One region of the Xanthobacter luteus genome, then DNA from elsewhere that is predicted to be linked to it. Evidence: predicted binding sites of a transcription regulator. Region 1 holds the regulator's gene; each other region holds the start of a gene.
The links. Region 1 encodes LexA, which represses DNA repair genes until DNA is damaged. Its sites were predicted from a motif close to TGTTCNNNNTGTGTTCNG; they were not measured.
Positions count from the first base shown of each region.

Region 2: a site for LexA is predicted at 2,387-2,404, ahead of ABLE88_RS23140 (PA0069 family radical SAM protein). Genes of this name have one in related genera too.
Region 3: a site for LexA is predicted at 1,542-1,559, ahead of ABLE88_RS18815 (ATP-dependent helicase). Genes of this name have one in related genera too.

Region 1 is NZ_JBDZDO010000001.1:59,230-63,482, reverse strand. Features, by position in the region: gene ABLE88_RS00395 (ComEC/Rec2 family competence protein) at 76-2,640, shown strand; gene lexA (transcriptional repressor LexA) at 2,738-3,445, opposite strand; gene ABLE88_RS00385 (molybdopterin molybdotransferase MoeA) at 3,661-4,253, opposite strand, start outside.
Region 2 is NZ_JBDZDO010000009.1:217,848-222,100, reverse strand. Features, by position in the region: gene ABLE88_RS23150 (TetR/AcrR family transcriptional regulator) at 1-288, shown strand, start outside; gene ABLE88_RS23145 (VOC family protein) at 495-983, opposite strand; gene ABLE88_RS23140 (PA0069 family radical SAM protein) at 997-2,292, opposite strand; gene ABLE88_RS23135 (aa3-type cytochrome c oxidase subunit IV) at 2,534-2,686, shown strand; gene ABLE88_RS23130 (Re/Si-specific NAD(P)(+) transhydrogenase subunit alpha) at 2,719-3,876, shown strand; gene ABLE88_RS23125 (proton-translocating transhydrogenase family protein) at 3,876-4,253, shown strand, end outside.
Region 3 is NZ_JBDZDO010000006.1:300,091-304,343, forward strand. Features, by position in the region: gene ABLE88_RS18815 (ATP-dependent helicase) at 1-1,416, opposite strand, end outside; gene ABLE88_RS18820 (hypothetical protein) at 1,628-1,861, opposite strand; gene ABLE88_RS18825 (cupin domain-containing protein) at 1,934-2,269, opposite strand; gene ABLE88_RS18830 (ArsR/SmtB family transcription factor) at 2,406-2,729, shown strand; gene ABLE88_RS18835 (SRPBCC family protein) at 2,726-3,322, shown strand; gene ABLE88_RS18840 (MFS transporter) at 3,298-4,253, opposite strand, start outside.

The DNA.
Region 1 (4,253 bases):
GTGGGGTCCCCGGGGGGCGGGCCGATGGCGCAGGCGGGGCAGGCGAGCGGCGGCGGTCGTGGACGAGGGCGCGCGGTGCCCGCCGGCGCCGTGCTGCCGCTGCCCGGCGCGGACCTGCTGCGCCCGGCGCCGGGACCGCTCGCGGGCCTGCTCGATGCGCTCGGCACGCGCGTCGCCAAGGACGCCGCGGCGGAGGCGCGCTCCGGCCGTCTGATCCTGTGGCTGCCGGCGGCGTTCGCGGCCGGCATCGTGCTCTATTTCGGCGCCGACCGGGAGCCCTCGCTGCTTGCCGTCGGCCTCCTGGTGGCGGCGCTCGCGGCCGGCGCCGCCGCCGCGCGGGCGCGCCCGGTCGCGCTCGCCGTGCTCCTGGCGCTGCTTTCGGCCGCGACGGGATTCGCCGTGGCGGGGCTGCGCACCGCGCTGGTGGCGCACGCGGTGGCGGCGCCGCCGGGCTTTCCGGTGCGGCTCTCCGGCCATGTGGAGCGGGTGGAGCGCCGGGCCAAGGGCGACCGCATCCTGCTGCGGCTCGACGGCGCCCCGGTGCGCGGCTTCGCGCACCCGCCGGATCTGGTGCGACTCACCTTGCGCAAGGGCTGGGCGCCGCCGGTGGGCACGCCGGTGACGCAGCTCGCCCAGCTCCTGCCGCCGCTCGGGCCGGCCATGCCGGGGGCCCATGATTTCGGCCGCGGCCCGTGGTTCGACGGCATCGGCGCGGTGGGCTACGGGCTCGGGCGGCCGAAGCCGGCGCCGGACCTCGGCGCGCCGCCCCTGTCGGTGCGCTTCGCCACCGCCGTCGACGCGGTGCGCCAGGCCCTGTCCGCCCGCATCCGCGCAGCGATCGGCGGCACGCCGGCGGCGATCGCCGTGGCGCTGGTGGCGGGCGACCGTTCCGCCATCCCCGACGCGGTGGAGGAGTGCATGCGGGTCTCGGGCCTCACCCACATCCTGTCCATCTCGGGCCTCCACATGGCCCTGGTGATGGGCACCCTGTTCACCGCCGCGCGGGCGCTGCTCGCTCTGGTGCCGGCGCTGGCGCTCGCCTGGCCCATCAAGTCGATCGCCGCCGCGGTCGCGCTCGCCGGCGGGGCGGGCTATCTCGTGCTCTCCGGCAACGACGTGCCGGCGCAGCGCTCGTTCGTGATGGCGGCGCTGGTGCTGGCGGGCGTCGCCGCCGGCCGGCCGGCGCTCACCTTGCGCACCGTGGCCGTGGCCGCGGTGGCGGTGCTGGCGCTCACCCCTGAGGCGGCGCTGGAGCCGGGCACCCAGATGTCGTTCGCCGCGACTTTGGCCCTGGTCGCGGCCTATGAGCAATTGCGCCCGCTGCGGGCGCTGCCGCGGCCGGACGGCGTCCTGGCGCGCGCCAGCCTCGCGCTCGCCCTGTTCTTCGGCGGCATCGCCCTGACCTCGCTGGTGGCCGGGCTCGCGACCGCGCCTTACGGCGCGTTCCACTTCCAGCGGCTCGCGCCCTACGGGCTGCTCGCCAACCTCGCCGCCATGCCGGCGGTCTCCCTGGTGGTGATGCCGGCGGGCCTTATCGGCGTGCTGCTCATGCCGTTCGGCTGGGACGCGCTGGCCTGGCCGGTGATGGGCGCCGGCATCGACGTGATGCTGGCGGTCTCCGATGCGGTGACCGCGCTGCCGGGGGCGGACCAGCGGGTCGGCGTGACGGGCGCGGCGAGCCTCGCCTGCGCCAGCCTTGCCTTGCTGTGCCTGTGCCTGCTGCGCGGCGTGCTGCGCGCGCTGGCGCTGGCGCCGCTGGCATTGGCGGTGATCGCGACGCCGGCGCCGCAGCGGCCGGAGATCCTGATCGCGCCCAATGGGGAAACGGTGGCGGTGCGCGGCGCCGACGGCCGCCTGTCCATCGTCGGCGCGCGCGCCCATCGGCTGGTGGCCGAGCAGTGGCTGACCCGCGAGGGCGACCGCCGGGCCGCCGACGACCCGGCGCTCGCCGCCGCCTTCGCCTGCGACCCTTCCGGCTGCGTCGCGCCGCTGCCGAGCGGCGGCACGCTCGCGGTCTCGCGCCGCGCCGAGGGCCTCGCCGCGGACTGCCTGTCGGCGCGCATCGTCGTCACGCGCGATCAGGCGCCGCTCGCCTGCCCGGCGCGGGTGATCACGCCGGCACTGCTGGAGCGCACGGGGACCCTCGCCTTTGTGGCCGAGGGCAAGGCGCGCAGCGCGGGGCTGAGGGCGCCGGGGGAGGGCGCCATCGCGCCCGCCGGCGACGGGACGCCCGGCTTGACCGGGGACGGCGCGCCGGGGGAGGGCGCGTCCGGGCGCCATTTGCTCGGGCAGGAGATGCTCGGGCAGGAGATGCTGGGGCAGGAGATGGTCTGGGAGGGCATGGCGCGCGGTGAAGCGGTGGCCGACGCGTCGACCGGCGCCGGGCGCCTGGTCGCGGATCCCACGGAGCGCGGGCCAACCGCCAATGCGGCCGCGCAGGCCGCGTCACCGAGCGGGGACGCCTTCGCGCCGCGCGGCTCGGGCGACCGCGGCGCCCTCGCCTGGGGCGGCCTCACGGCGATCCCCACCCGGCCCGCCTTCCGCCAGCGGCCGTGGATGCCGGTTCTGCCCGAACAACTGGAGGCACCGGGGCCGCTCGATCTGGAGGCCCTGGCCGCCGACGCCTCGGACCCGCGCTAGCGCAGGCCGCGCCGGGGGCGCTTCGAGGGCGCGCCGCCGAGGGCTCGCGCGCCGGGAAAATCCGTGCCGGCTGCGCGCGGCCGGCGCCGTCCAGCCCTCAGTAGCGCCGCATCAGGCCGATGAGGCGGCCCTGGATGCGCACCCGGTCGGGGCCGAAGATGCGGGTCTCATAGGCCGGGTTCGCCGCTTCCAGGGCGATGGAGGCGCCCTTCTTGCGCAGGCGCTTGAGGGTCGCCTCCTCCTCGTCCACCAGCGCCACCACGATGTCGCCCGTGTCGGCGCTGTCGCAGCGGCGGATCAGCACGGTGTCGCCGTCGAGGATGCCGGCCTCGATCATGCTGTCGCCGCGCACCTCGAGGGCGAAATGCTCGCCCGAGCCCAGCATTTCGGGGGGAATGTTCAAATTGTGGCTGCGCGACTGGATGGCGGAGATCGGCGATCCGGCGGCGATCCGGCCCATGACCGGCACGGCGACGCTCTGCCCGCCCTCCTCGTCCTCGGCCACGGGGCGCACCCGACCGAGGCTGCCTTCTATCACCGCGGGGGAGAAGCCGCGCCCGCTGCGCGCCGCCGCGAGCCCGGGCGCGACGCTGTCCGGCAGGCGCACCACCTCCAGGGCCCGGGCGCGGTTCGGCAGGCGGCGGATGAAGCCGCGCTCCTCCAGCGCCGTGATGAGCCGGTGGATGCCCGATTTGGAGCGCAGATCGAGCGCCTCCTTCATCTCGTCGAAGGAGGGGGGGACGCCGGTCTCCTTGAGCCGCTCGTGGATGAACCGAAGCAGGTCATATTGCTTGCGCGTCAGCATTCCTCGCCCCCGTGCCATTTGCCCGCCGCCGGTCAAGCCAGCACCCGCAGGGGCCGATCTTGGCCGTCCTGCGGGCCTCCGCCACCGCACCGGGGGCGGAGAAACAAATCATGAACAACCCTTATCTGTTCCTTTTGTGTTCCGCAAGTGGTGAAGATGGCGTAAAGCCGCCCGCGAATGCCAGCGCTTGCGCCTGGGGCCGGCGGATCCCGGCCTCAATCCTGGAACGGGATCACCTCGCAGGGCGCGCCGGCCTCGGCGGCGGGCGCGTCGGCGGGGCGGATCAGGAGCGCGTCGGCCGAAGCCAGCACCGAGAGCAGCGAGCTGTCCTGGACCGGCAGGGGGGTCGCGAGCAGCCCGCCGGCGCCGTCGGCGGCGAGCCGCGCGCGCATGAAGTCCATGCGCCAGTCATTGGCCGGCATGGCGCAGCCGAGCCGGGCCGGAAGCGTCCGGTAGGCCGGGCCCGTCTCGCCCTGGAGCGCGCGCAGCAGCGGCGTCAGGAACAGCAGCCCGCAGACCTGGGAGGACACCGGATTGCCCGGCAGGCCCAGCACCCGCAGGGCGCCGCGCCGGCCGAACATCAGCGGCTTGCCGGGCCGCAGCGCGATCTTGTGCACTTCGAGGTCCACCTGCTCGGCCTTCAGGGCCGGCGCCATGAGGTCGTGGTCGCCCACCGAGGCCCCGCCGGAGGAGACCAGCACGTCGGCCCCCTCATCCACGGCGCGGCGGATGGCGGCGCGGATGACGGAAAGGTCGTCCCCCACCACGCCGAGGTCGATCACCTCCGCCCCCGCCCCGCGGGCGATGG
Region 2 (4,253 bases), on a different contig from region 1:
GCGGGCATCCAGCGCCTGTCCAAGTTCCTGGCCGCGAAGGTGGAGCAGGGGGCGCTCGAGATCGAGGACGTGGAGCAGGCGGCGAGCCAGTTCCTCGGATTGTGCAAGGACGGCGTGACGGCACCCATCCTCATCGGCTCCAACGAGCCGCCCGACCCCGCCCATGCCGCCAAGGTGGTGAACGGGGCGGTGCGCGTGTTCATGGCCGCCTATGGCGCCAAGGCGCCCGCCGGCTGCCGGCCTGCGGCGGAGGGCGCGGCGCGCCAGGCGGGACCGCGGGAAGCCTGAACGGGCGCCGCGGGAGCATCCGCGCCGCACGGCGTCCGACGTTTGCGCCCCGCGCCCACGCGTCTTCCCGATAGGTGTCGGCGGCTCCTCGCTTTGGTCCTCCGCCTGCCGGCCCCGGTTCGCGCCAAAGGAAGGGAGGGGCGGCCGCTGCGGCGACGGCCTTCCGGCGGAGGCGATGCCGGCCCCTCCCCACCGCTGGCGCGCCGTCACGGCGCGGGCGCCTCTTCCGGCACCACCAGCCGGCCCTCGGCGTCGAACGGAAAGCCGGGATTGAAGGCGACCTCCCACACATGGCCGTCGAGGTCCGCGAAATAGCCGCTGACCCCGCCCCAGAACACGGGCTGCGCCGGCTTCAGGCAGCGCCCGCCCGCGGCCACCGCGCGGGCGATGACCTGGGCGGGCGCGTCCGCGTGTGCGACGTTGAAGGCGAGGGTGACACCACCGAAGCCGCCGCCGGCATCCTCCGGCCTGAGGCGGGCATCATCGGCGAGCGCGGCGGTGGGATAGAGACCCAGCACCACATGGCCCGCCAGGAGGAAGGCGACGCCGCCGGCGCCCCGGTAGCGCCGCTCGAGCCCGAGCGCGCCATAGAAGGCGGCCGCGCGCGCGAGGTCGGCGACGCCGAGGGTGACGAGATGGAGCCGCAGGTCCGGCGCCGCGCGCGCCGCGCTGCCGTCGGTGTGGGGATCGGGCATCAGGCACGCCTTCTCAATTGAACAGCGAGAGCTGCTCGCCCTTGGCGGCGGGGCGGCGGAAATGGGCGGTGGTGAGCTTCAGCCCGCGGCCCTCGAGGCCGAGCCGCCGGGTGGCGATCTCGAAGCGGCGGCCGATGGTCCAGGCATAGGGCCCGGTTCCCCGCTGGCGCTTGCCGAAGGTGGAATCGTAATCCTTGCCGCCGTTCATCTGGCGCACCAGCGCCAGCACGTGGCGCGCTTTGTCCGGGAAGTTGGCCACCAGCCATTCGCGGAACAGATCGGCGATCTCCAGCGGCAGGCGCAGCGTCACGTAGCCCGCCTCGCTCGCGCCCGCCGCCTTGGCGGCGTCGAGGATGCGCTCGATCTCCATGTCGTTGAGCGCCGGGATGACCGGCGCCGTCAGCACCGCGGTGGGAATGCCCGCGTCGGCGAGGCGGCGGATGGTGGCGAGGCGCACGTGCGGGCTCGCGGCGCGGGGCTCCATGGTGCGGGCGAGGTGCGGATCGAGGGTGGTGATGGAGATGGCGACCTTGGCCAGCCCGCGCGCGGCCATGGGGCCGAGAATGTCGATGTCGCGCGCCACCAGCGCCGACTTGGTGACGATGCCCACCGGATGACCGAACTCGGCCAGGACTTCCAGCAGGCGGCGGGTCACCTGGTAGCGTTTCTCGATCGGCTGGTAGGGATCGGTGTTGGTCCCCATGGCGATGACGCGCGGCTGATAGGCGGGATGCGCCAGCTCGCGCGCCAGCAGCTCCGGCGCGTCGGGCTTCACGAACAGCTGGGTCTCGAAGTCGATCCCGGCCGAAAGGCCGTGGAAGGCATGGGTGGGCCGCGCGAAGCAGTAGATGCAGCCGTGCTCGCAGCCGCGATAGGCGTTGATGGAGCGGTCGAAGGCGATGTCGGGCGACTGGTTGCGGGTGATGACCGTGCGCGCGCGCTCCTCGGTCACCTGGGTGCGGAAGGGCGGCAGGTCGTCGAGGCTCTCCCAGCCGTCGTCGAACGCGATGCGGGCGGCGGGCTCGAAGCGGCCGGCGGCGTTGGAGGTGGCGCCGCGCCCGCGGCGCCGCTCCGGCTCCACCCCGGTTCCCGCCTCGCCGTCGAGCGCGGGCGGAAGCACGGGCGCGGGCGCGGCGCGCTCCTCGGCGAGCCGGCCCAGCAGACGCGCGCCCTTCTTCTTGGGCCGCGCAAGGGGAAGGGCGGGGCCCGTGCGGACGATGGCAGAAGCGTTGGCGGCGCCGGTCTTCACCGAATCGGGCTGCGCCCGGCGCGGGGCGGCCGCCCGGTTGACCCTGCGACCTGTCGGCACACCGGCTTCGGGCGCGGCCCCGCAAACCGGGGGCGGCGGATCGACGATGGGGGAATCGAGCGGGGCATCCATGGATAAAAGATAGCCCGCAGATAGGAACAAAGCAAGAACATAGATCCCGAAACGGGACGGAATCCTTCTGTTGCGGTGCACATTATGTATACTGTACACCAGAGAAGAGTTGCCAGAAAACCGCTTCTCCGCTAAACGCCAGTGCGAGCGATAAGCTAGGGGGAAACCGATGGCCGATCACGGCACGATCGAGTACGGGCACGCGGAAGGCAACGACTATGTCGAGCACGAACGCACCTATGAGATGTTCACGTCGCTGACAAAATGGGCCTCCATCGCGATCGCCGTCATTCTCGTCCTGATGTGGATTTTCCTCCTCTGAGCCTGTGAGCCCGGAGCACCGGAGACTTTCCGATGAAAATCGCTGTCCCCGCCGAGGTCGATCCCGGCGAGCCGAGGGTTGCTGCGACCCCGGATACGGTCAAGCGCCTCGTCGCGCTCGGCGCCCAGGTGGCGGTCGAGGCCGGCGCCGGCGTCGCGTCCGGCATCCTCGATGCCGATTATGAGGCCGCTGGCGCCACCATCGCGCCCCATGCCGCCGATGCGCTGTCCGGCGCCGACGTGGTGCTGAAGGTGCGGCGCCCCACGGAAGCCGAGCTTTCGTCGTACAAGCCCGGGGCCCTGGTGCTCGCCATCATGGACCCCTACGGCAACGACGCCGCGCTCGCCGCCATGGCCCGCGCCGGGGTGGCCGCCTTCGCCATGGAGCTGATGCCCCGCATCACCCGCGCCCAGGTGATGGACGTCTTGTCGTCCCAGGCCAACATCGCCGGCTACCGCGCGGTGATCGACGCGGCCGCCGAGTTCAACCGCGCGCTGCCGCAGATGATGACCGCCGCCGGCACCGTGCCCGCGGCGCGCGCCTTCGTCATGGGCGCCGGCGTCGCCGGCCTCCAGGCCATCGCCACCGCGCGCCGCCTCGGCGCCATCGTCACCGCCACCGACGTGCGCCCCGCGGCGAAGGAGCAGGTGGCCTCGCTCGGCGCCAAGTTCGTCGCCGTGGAGGACGAAGAGTTCAAGCAGGCGGAGACAGCCGCCGGCTACGCCAAGCCCATGTCGGCGGAGTATCAGGCAAAGCAAGCCGCGCTCGTCGCCGAGCACATCAAGAAGCAGGACATCGTCATCACCACCGCGCTCATTCCCGGCCGGCCCGCGCCGAAGCTGGTGAGCGCGGCCATGGTCGCCTCCATGAAGCCGGGCTCGGTGATCGTCGACCTCGCGGTGGAGCGCGGCGGCAACGTGGAAGGGGCGATCCCCGGCGAGGTCGCGGTGGTGGGCGGCGTGAAGATCGTCGGCCATCTCAACGTGCCGGGCCGCGCCGCGGCCTCCACCTCGCCGCTCTACGCCAAGAACCTGTTCAACTTCCTCGAGACCATGATCGACAAGCAGGCCAAGGCCCTTGCCGTCAAATGGGACGACGAGCTGGTCAAGGCGACGCTGCTCACCCGCGACGGCGCGGTCGTGCATCCCAATTTCGCCCCCAAAAATCCTGCCCCTGAGGGAGCGGCCTGATGACCCCCAATCCACAGCTCGCGGCGGACGCCGCGGAACAGGCGCGCATCGCCGCCGAGGTGGCGCGCCAGGCGGCGGACGCCGCCCAGGCCTATGCGGACCAGGCCGCCGCCGCGCTCGGCGGGCTCGCCCATGCCGCCACCGGCGGCGCCATCGACCCGTTCGTGTTCCGCCTCTCCATCTTCGTGCTCGCGGTGTTCGTGGGCTATTACGTGGTGTGGTCGGTGACGCCGGCGCTCCACACCCCGCTCATGAGCGTCACCAACGCCATCTCCTCGGTGATCGTGGTGGGCGCGCTGCTGGCGGTGGGGGTCTCGACGGTGGGCGATCCGGGCCATGCCTGGTGGGCGCGCATCTTCGGCTTCATCGCCCTCGTT
Region 3 (4,253 bases), on a different contig from region 1:
GAAGGCCTCGATGAGGCCGCGCATGGTGGCGCGCACCTTGGGTTTGAGCTCCTCGCTCTGGGCGAGGGCGCGGGCCGCCTCCTGGAGCGGCAGTCCGGCGGCGCGGGCCACGTCGTGCACCTGCTTGACGGTGGCGTCGCCGATGCCGCGCTTCGGCACGTTGACGATGCGCTCGAAGGCGAGGTCGTCGGCGGGGGAGTTCACGCAGCGCAGGTAAGCGAGCGCATCGCGGATCTCGGCGCGCTCGTAGAAGCGCGGGCCGCCGATGACGCGATAGGGCAGGCCCAGGGTGACGAAGCGGTCCTCGAACTCGCGCATCTGGAACGAGGCGCGCACCAGGATGGCGATCTCCGACAGCTTGTGCCCGGCGCGCTGGAGCTGCTCGATCTCCTCGCCGACGGCGCGCGCCTCCTCGCCCGAATCCCAGGCCCCGGTGACGGTGACGTGCTCGCCCTCCTCGCCCTCGGAGAACAGCGTCTTGCCGAGCCGGCCCTCATTGTGGGCGATGAGGTGGGAGGCGGAGGCGAGGATATGGCCGGTGGAGCGGTAGTTGCGCTCCAGGCGGATCACCTTGGCGCCGGGAAAGTCGCTCTCGAATCTGAGGATGTTGTCCACCTCGGCGCCGCGCCAGCCATAGATGGACTGGTCGTCGTCGCCCACGCAGCAGACATTCTTCGAGCCCTGGGCGAGCAGGCGCAGCCACAGATACTGGGCGACGTTGGTGTCCTGATACTCGTCCACCAGCAGGTATTTGAAACGCTTGTGGTATTCCGCCAGCACGTCGGGGTTCTCGCGGAACAGGCGGATGCCTTCCAGCAGCAGGTCGCCGAAGTCCACCGCGTTGAGCGCCTTCAGCCGCGCCTGGTAGGCGGCATAGAGCATGCCGCCCTTGCCGCCCGCGAACACCGCACCCTCGCCCGGCGGCACGTCCTTGGGCGAGAGGCCGCGGTTCTTCCAGCCGTCGATGGTGGCGGCCAGCAGCCGCGCCGGCCAGCGCTTCTCGTCGATGTTCTCGGCGACGAGCAGCTGCTTGAGCAGGCGGATCTGATCGTCGGTGTCGAGGATGGTGAAGCCCGATTTCAGCCCCACCAGCTCGTGGTGGCGCCGCAGAATCCGCACGCCGATGGAATGGAAGGTGCCGAGCCAGGGCATGCCCTCGATCTGGTCGCCCACCATGGCGTGGATGCGGTCCTTCATCTCCCGCGCCGCCTTGTTGGTGAAGGTGACCACCAGGATCTGCGACGGGAAGGCGCGGCCGAGCGAGAGGATATGGGCGACGCGGGCGGTGAGCACGCGCGTCTTGCCGGTGCCGGCGCCGGCCAGCACCAGGAGCGGGCCGTCCAGCGTCTCCACCGCCTCGCGCTGTTCCGGATTGAGGCCGGCGAGATAGGCGGCGGCGGGGGCCGCGGGGGCCATGGCGGCGCGCGCGCGGGCGGCGATGCCGCCGGGCTTCAGTCCGGGAAGCGCGGGCGCAGCCTCGGGCCGGCGGGGAGGGGGAGGCGATGTCAAAGGGGCAGGTCTCGGGCCATATGATTCTCTTGCGGAACAAAATGGCATCGAGACGGCTCAAATGCGAGCTTGGCGGTGGATTTCGCCCGGCCCGCCGGCTCAAGGTGGAATCAGCCCGTCACTTCAGCATCTCCATGGTGCCCTTCCGCCGCCAGGTGCGGGCGCGCAGCCGCGGCGCCAGCCACCATGACAATGGCAGCGACATCAAGGCTGTGACGGCGACCACCCACGGCATCAGCGCCATGGCCTCCCGCGACAGGGGCGTCAGCAGCAGGAACAGCGTTCCGGCGAAAAACAGCACCGCCTGGATCATCATGAACAGCATGGCGGCGATCTGGACACGGATCGACATGGCGCTCTCCCTTTCAGGACACAGGTCCGAAAGGGCAACACGGCGCGGGCGCGGAAGGTTCCGGCGCGCCGGTCAGGCGGGCGGCGCCTCCTTCGGCAGGTGCACCACGTAGAACTTGCGCACCGGCGTCACGCTCTTCCAGGTGCCGGTGAAGCCGGCCGGGATCACGAAGCAGGCGCCGGCCTCGTAGGTCTCGGTGTGGCCGGAGGCATCGGTGAGCTCCACCGTGCCCTCCAGCAGGACGCAGAACTCATCCTCCGCATAGTCGACGGCGATCTCGGTCGCCTGCGAGGCCCAGAAGCCGGCGGAGAAGGCGCCGGACTTGTCCTGATACCACTCGTGCACGGTGGTGGCTGCGGCGGTGTCCACCTTCGGCGCGGGATCGAAGCGGATGGAACGCAGCGTCATGGGCGACCTCCTCGACCCTTCTCCCGGCGGGGCGCCCGCGCGGGCGGTCATCCTTCCCTCATGCCGCGGGCCGGGGCAAGGCGAGGGGCAATATTTTTGTATTGACTTAATTAAATGAAAAACGAAATATAGGCCCATGGACAGCTTCGCAGCCCTTTCCGACCCCACACGGCGCGCCATCCTGGAGCGCCTTGCCCAAAGCGAGATGGCCGCCGGCGACATCGTCGCAGCCTTCTCCTTGAGCGCGCCCGCCATCTCCCAGCACCTGAAGGCGCTCCGGCAGGCCGGGCTGGTGCGGGTGCGCAGCGAGGGGCAGCGGCGCATCTACCGCCTCGATCCCGAAGGCCTCGACGGGATGGAGGCGTGGATCGACCGCACGCGGCGCTTCTGGAGCGCGCGCCTCGACGCCCTCGCGGCCGCCCTCGAAACCCCCGACGACGACACGGAGACGAACCGATGACCAACGCCGCCTTCGCACATGCCACCCACGGCGCCATCTCAGCCCGCGCCGAAGCGCCCATGGGCGTCGTCACCGAGGCGGGCGCCGTCCGCTTCGAGCGGCGCCTGAAGGGGCCGCTCGCGCGGGTCTGGGCCCACCTCACCCAGTCCGACCTGCGCGCCAAATGGCTCGCCGCCGGCACCATGGAGCCGGCCATGGGCGGCGCGGTCGCGCTCACCTTCGAGAACGACACGCTGGGCGATCCGCCGGTGCCAGCCACCGGGCCCCACGCCTGCCACGGCGGCACGCAGCACCTTCAGGGGCGCGTCACCGCCTGGGAGCCGGAGCGCCGGCTGGGCTTCACCTTCGGCCTCGACCAGGAGGGCCGGCCCGCCTCCGAGGTGTTGATCGAGCTGGAGCCGGAAGGGGATGCGGTGCGCATGGTGCTGACCCATCGGCGCCTCGCCGACCGCGCCGCCATGCTCAGCGTGTCCGGCGGCTGGCATGCCCATCTGCACCTGCTCGCCGAGGTTCTGGCGGATCAGCCGCGCTCGGCCTTCTGGACCGTGCTCGGCCCGGTGGCGGCGGCCTACGACGCCCGACTGCCCGCCTGAGGCGCGCGCCGCACCCCGGCGATCAGCACCGCGCCGAGGGTGAAGAACACGATCAGCACCGCCACCCCCGCCCGCTGGCTCGCCGTGAGCGCGGTGACCACGGCCACCGAGGTGGGGGCGGCGAACGAGGTGATCTTCCCCGAAAGGGCGAACAGGCCGAAGCATTCGGACAGGTTCTCCGCCGGCGCAAGGCGGACCAGCAAGGTGCGCGAGGCCGCCTGGAGCGGCCCCGCCACCAGGCCGATGAACAGGCCGATGCCCACATAGGCCTTCTCCGGCCAGGTGGCGAACAGCCCCTCGGCCGGCGCCGTGGGCACGAGGCCGAAGAGGAGCGCGTCCTTTTCCAGCGACAGGATGCCGATGGCGGCGAGGATGAGCACGCCGAGCGCGCCGAGGATCACCGCGCGCGCGCCGAACGCATCGTCGAGCCGCCCGCCCGCGAACGCGCCGAGCGTGCCGGTCACGGTGAGCAGGATGCCGAAGATGCCGATCTCGATGGAGCCCCAGCCGAACGTGCCCGCCGCATAGATGCCGCCGAAGGCGAACAGCGCCACCAGCCCGTCCGCATAGACCATGTTGGCGAGGAGGAAGCGGGCGAGCGTCGGGCGCGCTTTCAGCTTCGGCAGCATGGCGCGCATCTCGTGCGCCGCCGCCTTGATGGCGGCCTTGAGCGGCAGGCCCTTGGGAGCGTCGGGCACGAACAGGAACATGGGTGCCACCAGCACCACGAACCACAGCGCCGTGAACGGGCCCGAAAAGCGGTCGCCCTCGCGCGCCGCCGCGTCGAGCCCGAGCGCCGGCGGCAGGCCGAGCAGCGTCAGCCCGGTCGAGGGCTGGGTGGAAAAGAAGGCGAGCATCAAAGCGAGCGAGACGAGGCCGCCGAAATAGCCCGCCGCCCATCCCGTGCCCGACAGCCGCCCCAGCCGCTCCG